Regions from separate parts of the Pectobacterium colocasium genome, predicted to be linked through region 1. Evidence: predicted binding sites of a transcription regulator. Region 1 holds the regulator's gene; the other holds the start of a gene.
The links. The regulator LexA, encoded in region 1, represses DNA repair genes until DNA is damaged. The targets are predictions, from matches to a motif close to TNCTGTATGTACATACAGNA.
Positions count from the first base shown of each region.

Region 2: uvrA (excinuclease ABC subunit UvrA) is a predicted target of LexA. The motif match lies at 3,271-3,290, and genes of this name have one in related genera.

Region 1 covers NZ_CP084032.1:639,808-645,482, reverse strand. The annotation lists gene LCF41_RS02945 (glutathione S-transferase family protein) at 1-640, shown strand, start outside; gene LCF41_RS02940 (LysR family transcriptional regulator) at 699-1,595, opposite strand; gene LCF41_RS02935 (pirin family protein) at 1,708-2,406, shown strand; gene zur (zinc uptake transcriptional repressor Zur) at 2,554-3,063, shown strand; gene LCF41_RS02925 (CsbD family protein) at 3,128-3,337, opposite strand; gene lexA (transcriptional repressor LexA) at 3,852-4,460, opposite strand; gene LCF41_RS02915 (diacylglycerol kinase) at 4,571-4,936, opposite strand; gene plsB (glycerol-3-phosphate 1-O-acyltransferase PlsB) at 5,064-5,675, shown strand, end outside.
Region 2 covers NZ_CP084032.1:3,944,240-3,949,914, forward strand. The annotation lists gene LCF41_RS17890 (secondary thiamine-phosphate synthase enzyme YjbQ) at 1-332, opposite strand, end outside; gene uvrA (excinuclease ABC subunit UvrA) at 349-3,183, opposite strand; gene ssb1 (single-stranded DNA-binding protein SSB1) at 3,428-3,967, shown strand; gene LCF41_RS17905 (hypothetical protein) at 4,577-4,858, shown strand; gene LCF41_RS17910 (RHS repeat domain-containing protein) at 5,048-5,675, shown strand, end outside.

The DNA.
Region 1 (5,675 bases):
CTACCTGCACGCCAAACCGGACTACAGCGGTCGGGTGACCGTGCCCGTCCTGTGGGACACCGAGCAACACACCATCGTCAGTAATGAATCCGCCGATATCATCCGTATGCTGAACAGCGCGTTTGACGGCGTGGGCGCAGCGGCAGGAGATTACTACCCAGAAGCGCTACGCGCTCAGATTGATGAATTGAACGGCTGGATTTACGACAAGGTCAACAACGGCGTTTACAAAGCCGGTTTTGCGACGAGTCAGTCGGCCTATGATGAAGCAGCAACGACCGTTTTTGCCGCATTATCCGATCTGGAAGCCATACTGGCAAAACAGCGCTACCTGACCGGTGAGCAATTAACCGAAGCCGATCTGCGCCTGTGGACGACACTGATCCGTTTCGACCCGGTCTATCACACGCATTTTAAATGCGATAAATATCGCCTGAGCGATTATCCCAATCTGTTCGGCTTTCTGCGTGATATTTATCAAATGCCTGGCATCGCCGATACCGTCGATATGGCGCATATTCGTCACCACTACTATCGTAGCCACGGCACGATTAATCCGCATGGCGTGATTTCGCTGGGTCCAGAGCAAGATCTGAACCAGCCTCACCACCGTGATAAGACGTTTGTCGATTTATACTGACATAATGAAGTGCAGAGGCAAGGTGTGAAACCACACCTTGCCGCAAAAAATGCAGGGTTTAGGGCTGGTTCAGCAGTTTTGGAATTTCACGCAGGAACCAGGATTTCGCCTCGCCCATGCTGTCTCGCCGCCACGCCATAATAATCTGGCTTTCCATCTGATGCTCCGGCCCAATCACCAGCAAACGCCCTTCGGCAATATCTTGCGCGACCATCGGATAAGGCATGGTCGCGACACCTAACCCAGCCAGCAGCGCACGCCGCTTATCATCCAGCGAGCTCACCGTCAGACGCTGCTGTTTGTCGAGCAATTGTACGGTCAGCACCGGGCGTTCGCGTGCGGTATCCGCCACCGCAATCCCGCGATATTTCACCCGAGTGGCATCCGACAGTGGTTCAGGCTCCTGATGAATCGGGTGCTCTGGGCTGGCAACATACACATTATTCATCGTGTACAGCTTGCGGGTATTCATTTCTGAAGAGGAGCGAAAATGCATATCCGGTGCAATCACGATATCGGCACGCCCTTGCTCAAGACGTTCCCACGCGCCCGCCAGCACTTCCGTCAGAATCGACACCTGTGTATTCGCTTTGAGCGCCAGCTTATCGATTAACGGAAAAAGCCGCTGAGTCGGAATAAGCGCTTCCGTCACAATCGTCAGATGCGTTTCCCAGCCGCGCGCCAGTGCTTCCGCATCCGTCGTGAGCTTATCCGCGGCCTCCAGCAGGATACGTCCACGTTCCAGCAGCATACGCCCGACATTCGTGAATTTAGTACGGTGCCCGGAACGATCGAACAACACCACATCTAACTCTTCTTCCAATTTCTGCATGGTATAGCTCAGTGCCGAAGGCACCCTACCCAGCTCGTCTGCCGCAGCGGCAAAGCTGCCACGACGATCGATCGCATCCATAACCCTCAAGGCTTCCAGCGTCAATGCTCGTTCTTTCGCCATCTTGGTACTCATTCAGGAATTTTGAATATACCCACCAGATTAACTAGCTAACAATCCAACGTCCACACAATTACTATCGGTTTAATAAATAATTATCTGGGGGATAAAAATTATGATCGCACGAAGAGCAGCGGGGCAATGCGGCCAGGCCGACTATGGCTGGCTGCAAGCACGCTACACCTTTTCTTTTGGTCACTATTTTGACCCACAGTTGCTGGGCTACGCTTCTCTACGCGTGCTCAATCAGGAAGTATTAGCGCCGGGGGCATCATTTCAGCCGCGAACCTACCCACGGGTTGATATTCTGAACATCATTCTGCAGGGTGAAGCTGAATACCGCGACAGCAATGGTCGCCACATTCAGGCCAAAGCTGGCGATGTTTTGCTACTCGCGACTCAGCCAAACGTCAGCTATAGCGAACATAATACCAACCCCAGTAAACCACTGACACGGCTGCAGTTATGGCTGAATGCCTGCCAGACTCGAGAGAACAGCCCGTTACAGCGCATGGAATTGGATTCATCAAGTCACACTCTGCTTGCCTCACCGGAAGGCGAACAGACGAGTCTGCAACTGCGCCAGCAGGTTTGGATCCATCATGTCGATCTCCAGCAGAATGAGCAAAGCACGATCGCACTACAGGGCAATCAGGCATACCTCCAGTTGATCCACGGTTCAATGGTGGTAAAAGGCAATCAGCACAGTGAAGCCCTACATTGCGGCGACGGCGCCTTTGTCAAAGAAGAAACGGCGTTGACGCTACAGGCAGAAACACCTTTACGGGCGCTGCTCATCGACCTGGTCGTGTAGCGCTTCTGTCCGCTGTTTTTACAGGGACTTCTGTTCGTTGTTTTTACAGGAAGTTGTTTTCGCAGGAAAACGCCGCCAGTTCGGCGTTTTTCTTCAGCCGTGGTAAGATATCCGTCTTGTTCCTCAATGCGTCAGGGTGATATGACAATGGATTCAACCAAACAGGACAAACTTCTTGCCCAGGCTGAACAGATTTGTCAGCAGCGCGCTGTGCGTCTCACGCCGCAGCGGTTAGAGGTTTTACGTCTAATGGCGCAGCAGTCCGGCGCTATCAGCGCTTATGACCTGCTGGATCTGCTGCGAGTGTCCGAACCTCAGGCCAAACCGCCGACCGTCTATCGCGCACTGGATTTTCTGCTGGAACAAGGCTTCATTCATCGAGTTGAGTCAAACAACAGCTACGTGCTGTGCCACCATATTGAAGACCACAGCCATACATCAGCCCTGTTCATCTGCGATCGCTGCGGGCAGGTCACGGAACGTCAAACCGAAGGTGTGGAAGAAACACTACGTAGCCTGGCACAGCAGTCAGGATTTACGCTACGTCACAGCGTTGTGGAAGCTCACGGGCTATGTGGCGGCTGTCAGGAAGTGGCATCGTGCAAACAGCCGGATCATTGCGACCACGACCACACGGTTCCAATTAAAAAGCGGTAACCTCGATTAAAAAACGATAGCCCCAAGGGCTATCGTCTCTTTCTGCGCAGAAGCATCACGTTCACTACCAGTGATATTTGTGGTGTTCTTCCCAGTGCTTCACTTCTTTCTCTGCCGCTTCTTTTGCGTACCCGTAACGCTCCTGGATTCTCCCTACCAGTTGGTCACGTTTACCTTCGATGACCGTCAGATCGTCATCCGTTAATTTGCCCCATTGCTCTTTCGCTTTACCTTTAAACTGTTTCCAGTTACCGCTGGCTTGGTCTTTATTCATAAGAATCTCCGTACCTTAGGTGAATTGCGCATAAAAATCGTGACTACCGACTTATGCGTCAGTTTCAGATAATCAGATAAATCGGTCTATTCAGTAAGCAGCGTCATCATGGTGTGAACCATCACGGTGTGCTTCGCCACTGTCTCCCTTGATTGCCGGGCCAACCTAAATGTGATCGCTGATGATCAATCACCAAACAACCAATCAAGATAAAAATGCTTATCTTGATAAAAATTATAGTCGAATATTTCGATTAAAATTGAAAAATAGGAATCTGTAGCTAAAAAAGACGTTAGGAAAGAGAACATCACCGCAAAAGCAGTGGGAAAACAGGTGGTAAGAGGAATCGTAGAGAACACACGATAAATGTAACGAAATATATACAGCTAGCAGCTTAACACGCGGGACACCCCACACATAAAGTGACTAGCACATGACGCGATTAACACAAAGAGAAAGAGAAAGAGGATGATGCACTGATTCAGACAGGTGAACAGTGCATCTCTATGAACCGTTAGCTCCAGTCGCTGTTACGAATCACGCCAACTGCTAAGCCTTCTATCGAAAAGCTTTGCTGACGCAGGTCGACAACAATCGGGGCAAACTCTTCGTTCTCCGCGAGAAGATGCACCATATTGCCCTGCTTTTTCAGGCGCTTCACCGTCACTTCATCGTCAATACGCGCGACAACGATCTGACCGTTACGTACATCTTCTGTTTTATGCACGGCCAATAAATCGCCATCCATAATACCAATATCTTTCATTGACATACCGCTCACCCGCAGCAAAAAATCAGCGCTGGGTTTGAACATGGCAGGATCAACCTGATAGTGACATTCGATATGTTCCTGTGCCAGCAGAGGCTCACCGGCAGCCACGCGACCAACCAGAGGAATGCCCGCTTCTTCTTCCATCAGCAGACGAATACCGCGAGAAGCGCCGGATACAATCTCAATAACGCCTTTACGCGCCAGCGCTTTCAGATGTTCTTCAGCCGCATTGGGAGAGCGAAACCCCAGCTGTTGAGCAATCTCCGCGCGCGTTGGTGGCATTCCGGTCTGCGCAATATGATCGCGGATCAGGTCATAAACCTGCTGCTGCCTTGCTGTTAATACTTTCATTCCGCCCCCTGGTTGTTTATACAGTCTTGCTGTGAGTATATACAGGTAAGCCACAATTGGGAATGGAGATATCGGCAAAGCCTCTGACTTTTATTCATTTATGCGTACCGTCAGGCAAAATGTTGCCAGAGAATGCTGACCCATACGACAGCGGCTAACACGATGGCAACAAAAACAGCTGCCGAGCCGATATCTTTCGCCCTTCCGGATAATTCGTGATGCTCAGGGCCAATACGATCGACAACCGCTTCAATGGCGCTATTAGCCAACTCAAAGAGCATAATCAATACGACAGACCCGATCAGCAGCAGTTTTTCAACCAGCGTAACTGGCAGCAAACACGCGATAATCACGCCGACAATAGTCAGTACGGTTTCCTGACGAAACGCCGCCTCATGCTGCCATGCCTGCTTTAGCCCCTTAAGGGAATAACCGGTCGCCTTAATAATCCGGATCATCCCCGTTGCTTTATTCATTTATCCTCCGCTATTTATGCAAAATAGTTCGCATTTTAACGCGCTCATGTTGTCTCATCACCACAGATCTCCGGCGCAGTTTCTGGTATCCTTGCGGCGCATTGCTAACAAGAGGCTCCAAGTTGTTATGTCAGGTTGGCGTAAAATTTACTATAAACTATTGAATCTCCCACTGAAACTGCTGGTTAAAAGCAAAGTTATTCCCGCAGATCCTGTGGTCGAGCTGGGGTTAGATCCCTCACGTCCTATACTCTATGTTCTGCCTTATAACTCTCAGGCAGATCTCTTGACGCTACGTGCGAAGTGCCTGGCATTGGGGTTACCCGATCCCTCGCAGTCGTTCGAATTCAACGGCGTCGAACTCCCAAGCCACGTCTTTATTAATGACGGGCCGCGTGTCTTCCGCTATTACGTACCCAAGCAGAAATCCGTCAAACTGTTCCACGACTATCTGGACCTGCATCGCGCCAATCCAGATTTAGACGTTCAGATGGTGCCGGTTTCCGTGATGTTTGGGCGTTCTCCGGGTCGGGAAGGCCATTCTCAGGCCACACCGCACCTGCGATTGCTCAACGGTATTGAGAAATTCTTCGCCGTTCTGTGGCTAGGCCGTGACAGTTTTGTCCGCTTCTCCAGCCCAGTGTCACTGCGCTATATGGCGACCGAGCATGGCACAGACAAAACCATAGCCCACAAACTGGCGCGTGTCGCGCGTATGCACTTCTCTCGCCAACGTTTG
Region 2 (5,675 bases), 1.6 Mb from region 1:
TTCAGGCGTCCGTTGGTAATGGGAATCATCAGGCTGTTGCCCAGCAGGCTGCCTTTCAGGTGCGCGGGCATATCGTCGCTACCTTCATACGTATGGCGGTAGTACGGTTCATCCTCCGGCACTAAGCGATTAAAGAAGCTTTCGAAATCCTGCCGTACCGTGGAGTCCGCATTCTCGTTAATCGTTAGCGCCGCCGAGGTGTGCTTGATAAACACCTGCATCAGCCCGACGTTTATCTGGCGCAGCGCCGTGACCTGCGCCAGTATCTCGTCAGTCACCAGATGGAAACCTCTGGCTTTCGGTTTCAGGCGGATATCATATTGCATCCACATCGCCATCTCCCTGCTATCAGGCTTCACGTGCCAGAATCGGTCGCAGGAAGCGTGCGGTATGAGACTTCTCGCACTCTGCCACCGTCTCCGGCGTGCCGGACACCAAAATTTCTCCACCGCCGCTGCCGCCTTCCGGCCCCAAATCGACAATCCAGTCTGCCGTCTTAATTACATCCAGATTGTGTTCAATCACCACAATGGTATTGCCCTGATCGCGCAACTGATGCAGTACAGCCAAAAGCTGCTGAATATCGGCAAAGTGCAGGCCGGTCGTGGGTTCGTCAAGAATATACAACGTCTGCCCGGTTCCGCGTTTTGACAGCTCGCGAGACAGTTTCACACGCTGCGCTTCCCCGCCGGACAGTGTGGTGGCCGACTGGCCAAGGCGAATGTAGGACAGGCCAACGTCAATCAGCGTTTGCAGCTTCCGCGCCAGTGCAGGAATGGCATCAAAGAACTCTCGCGCTTCTTCGATAGTCATATCCAGCACTTCATGAATGCCTTTGCCTTTGTACTGAATTTCCAGCGTTTCGCGGTTATAGCGCTTGCCTTTGCACTGGTCGCACGGCACATAAACATCCGGCAGGAAGTGCATTTCGACCTTAATTACGCCATCGCCCTGGCAGGCTTCACAGCGCCCACCGCGCACGTTAAAGCTGAAACGGCCAGGGTTATAGCCGCGGGTACGCGCTTCCGGCACGCCGGCAAACAGCTCACGAATTGGCGTGAAAATACCGGTATAGGTTGCCGGGTTGGAACGCGGCGTGCGGCCAATCGGGCTTTGATCGATATCGATCACCTTATCGAAATGCTCCAGCCCCTGAATCTCACGGTGAGCGGCAGGCTCTGCCAGCGTCGCGCCGTTCAACTGACGCTGCGCCAGTGGGAACAAGGTATCGTTGATCAGGGTCGATTTGCCCGATCCCGACACACCGGTGATACAAGTAAACAGCCCAACTGGCAGCGTCAGCGTGACGTCTTTCAGGTTGTTGCCTTTCGCGCCAATCAGTTTCAGCACTTTGGTCGGATCCGCAGGTACGCGCTGTTTCGGGATGTCGATCTTGCGTTTGCCGCTGAGGAACTGCCCCGTCAACGAATCCGGCACCGCCATAATCTCTTCCATCGTGCCTTCTGCAACAATCTGTCCACCGTGCACGCCTGCACCGGGACCGATATCAATCACATGGTCAGCGGCGCGAATCGCGTCTTCATCGTGTTCCACCACAATGACGGTATTGCCCAGATTACGCAGATGAATCAGGGTTTCCAGCAAGCGCTCGTTGTCGCGCTGATGCAGGCCGATAGAGGGTTCATCCAGCACGTACATGACACCAACCAACCCGGCACCGATCTGACTTGCCAGACGGATACGCTGCGCCTCACCGCCGGACAGCGTTTCCGCCGAGCGGGAAAGCGACAAATAGTTCAGCCCAACGTTCACCAGAAACTTGAGCCGATCGCCAATCTCTTTCAGCACTTTCTCGGCGATTTGGGCACGCTGCCCGCTGAGCTTCATATTCTGGAAGAACGTCATCGCATGGCCGATGCTCATATCGGAAATCTGCGGCAGCGTCGTCTGCTCAACGAACACGTTACGCGCCTCTTCACGCAGGCGCGTCCCGCCGCAACTGGCGCAGGAACGGTTGCTGATGAATTTCGCCAGCTCTTCGCGCACCGCCGTGGATTCCGTTTCTTTATAGCGGCGCTCCATATTGTGTAGCACGCCTTCGAACGGATGGCGGCGTATCGAGGTATCACCGCGATCATTGATATATTTGAATTCGACGTTCTCTTTACCGGAGCCGTACAGAATCACTTTCTGGACTGAGGCGCTTAGGCTTTCAAACGGAGCATCGACGTCAAATTTATAGTGCTCCGCCAGTGAGCGCAGCATCTGGAAATAATAGAAGTTGCGGCGATCCCAGCCGCGGATCGCGCCGCCAGCCAGCGACAGCTCCGCGTTTTGCACCACGCGAGCCGGATCGAAGAACTGCTGTACGCCCAGACCATCACAGCTCGGGCACGCGCCCGCCGGATTGTTGAACGAGAACATGCGCGGTTCCAGCTCGTGCATGCTGTAGCCACACACCGGGCAGGCAAAGTTCGCCGAGAACAACAGTTCAGGCTGGGTAGGGTCGTCCATATCCGCCACCACCACGCTACCACCAGAGAGATCCAGCGCGGTTTCGAATGACTCTGCCAGCCGCTGCGCCAAATCGTCGCGCACTTTAAACCGATCGACGACAACTTCAATGGTGTGCTTTTTCTGTAATTCCAGCTTTGGCGGATCGGACAGATCGCACACTTCGCCGTCGATACGGGCGCGGATATAGCCCTGTGAGGCCAGGTTTTCCAGCGTTTTACTGTGTTCGCCTTTGCGATCTTTCACAATCGGCGCCAGCAGCATCAGGCGTTTGCCTTCCGGCTGCGCCAGCACGTTGTCTACCATCTGGCTGACTGTCTGCGCGTCCAACGGCACATCGTGCTCCGGACAGCGAGGCTCACCCACGCGTGCAAACAGCAGACGCAGGTAGTCATGAATTTCGGTAATCGTCCCGACCGTAGAACGCGGGTTATGCGAGGTGGATTTCTGTTCGATAGAGATGGCGGGCGACAGCCCTTCGATATGATCGACGTCCGGTTTTTCCATCAGCGACAAGAACTGACGGGCGTAAGCGGAGAGGGATTCCACATAGCGACGCTGCCCTTCGGCGTACAGCGTGTCAAACGCCAGCGATGACTTACCCGAACCCGACAAGCCGGTGATTACGATCAGCTTGTCACGGGGGATTATCAGGTTGATATTCTTGAGATTATGGGTACGAGCACCACGAACTTCGATCTTATCCATTCACACACTTCCCGGAATAAAAACGGTTTGTCATCGCCTCTCGAAGGGAGAGAACCGGTACGAAACGAGCAATTATGGCATAAAAAAAACTGAATGGATATCCAGTATTAAATCCGTTTACTTTGCAAACGCTGCAAATCTCACTTTCGTTTCTGAAGCCATTTCGCAGGTATGATACAAATGTGTATCATGATAAAATTGATCGTTTAGACTTACATAAATTGATTCATCAGGAGACACGAGCATGGCCAGCAGAGGCGTTAATAAAGTGATTCTTGTCGGGAATCTGGGTCAAGACCCGGAAGTCCGCTATATGCCGAATGGCGGTGCAGTTGCCAACATCACGCTGGCGACGTCAGAAAGCTGGCGTGACAAGCAAACCGGTGAGCAGAAAGAGAAGACTGAGTGGCACCGCGTGGTGCTGTTCGGCAAACTGGCAGAAGTGGCGGGCGAATACCTGCGTAAAGGCTCTCAGGTTTACATAGAAGGCGCACTGCAAACCCGTAAATGGGCCGATCAGGCTGGCGTAGAACGCTACACCACCGAAGTCGTCGTTAATGTCGGCGGCACCATGCAGATGTTAGGTGGACGCCAGGGCGGCGGCGCACCAGCAGGCGGTGGCAATGCAGGTGGCGGCCAAGGCGGTTGGGGTCAACCTCAGCAGCCGCAGGGTGGCAACCAGTTCAGCGGCGGCGCGCAGTCTCAGCAACGCCCAGCGCAAAATAGCACGCCAGCACAAAGCAACGAACCACCAATGGATTTCGACGACGACATTCCGTTCTAAAAAATGCCTCTTTGAGGTTGGCAATCCAGAACCATCAAACCCTGCTTCGGCAGGGTTTTTACTCACCACGGCTAAGCCAGTTTCTCCAGCCACACTGATTTTGACCACATCCCCATTAAGCATGTCATAACGATGTCATTGTTAAATTTGTCAGCCACAACGCCTGATTTATTAATCATCGCGGGTTAATAACCATTTATTTTTTGTTGCTATTCCACGCGTATTTATCATTGGATATGACGCTTAATAAAACTGCCATAAAAAATAAACCACACTCGGTGTTTTACATACCCTGCGTTATTTATGGATAACGACTAAAACCAGAACTATCAGAATAAGTTATAGAAAATAAATTATCCCTTCACTTCCCTTTGAAGGAATGGTTCAAAAACAATTACCAGACAAATAATAACTATAGAAATCAAATAAAAATCCATACATAACAATAAGATAATAAAATAACAACACGAATTATTTTTATCTCAAGGACATTGACAAAACTATTTCTTGAATATAATTTATATCTTGCACTAATTGTTATTGAAATAGCCAACAGCAATACTCCTGAAATAAAGGATCACTAGAATTATTTATTAACAAGGATTAGCTATGTCCACTACAAAATTTCAAGTTGCTAAAGTTCAATCTGGTGCAACACAGAATATCGATTTCGGAACTCGTGTACTTAACGCCTCTGTCGCGGTTCAAGCCTTTGAACTTTCGTTCGGTAGTGCTGACCACCACTTAAAAACCATCAGTGTGTCCAGTTCCATATCCAGTTTTAGCGGCAACGGTGTCACCATTTCTGCAACCTGTTATATGGAAGACAAATCCAACAATAAAGCTTATGGTAGCGTCAACGTTCTGGTTGTCGCAGAATGTGATTCATAATCTTATATTTCTCTTTTTTGATTAATTATATCGCAGGTAGCAGAAATGCTATCTGCGATTTTTAAATACCACCACCGTTCATAATATAATTTTTCATCCCCCAGACAGCCATAACCGCCATTACACATTATTGCCTATAATTTAACGCACACAGCCTGACTGATACGCTTCATTAAAAGGATATAAAAAATGAGTAACAGTACGAACAGTCAAACCCCACAAATACGTCCAGGTCAATTCGAAAAGAATATCAATAACATATTCAAGGACAGCGTTAATTTGTTTCGTGGTGATATCAATTTACCTTTAGATTTGGTTTCACTAAAAGGAAGAAACAAGCTGGATGTGAAAGTGACGGCATCCTATGGCAGTAATGTTAAAAATGAAATCCATCAGTCAAATGCCAGCGCGCCAACCAGTATCCTGGGGTTAGGCTGGAAGCTGCCTTTTGAGAGAATAGAAGTAGAAACACGAGGAAATGCCTCACCAGGCGACAACACTTATCAAATTTATACCAATAATAGCGCAACAGAACTGATCAGAACAAAAAATGAATGGCATCGTGCGACACTTCCAAGTAATAACATTGACACACTGAATAAAGGGAAAATAGATTCTGCCATTCAATCTCAGTTTATTGAATCTGGAATAGAAATTGATATTAATGCCCGTGTCAGCACCGTAAACGCCAATCAACAATGGCAAATCATTGATAGCCAGAACCAACGTACTTTTATCGTTAATCGCCAGGATGACTATCTGAATGTGCTTTCCGGCGGCTTTGCCTTTGAATGTTTCCAATATGATTTCAGTAAAA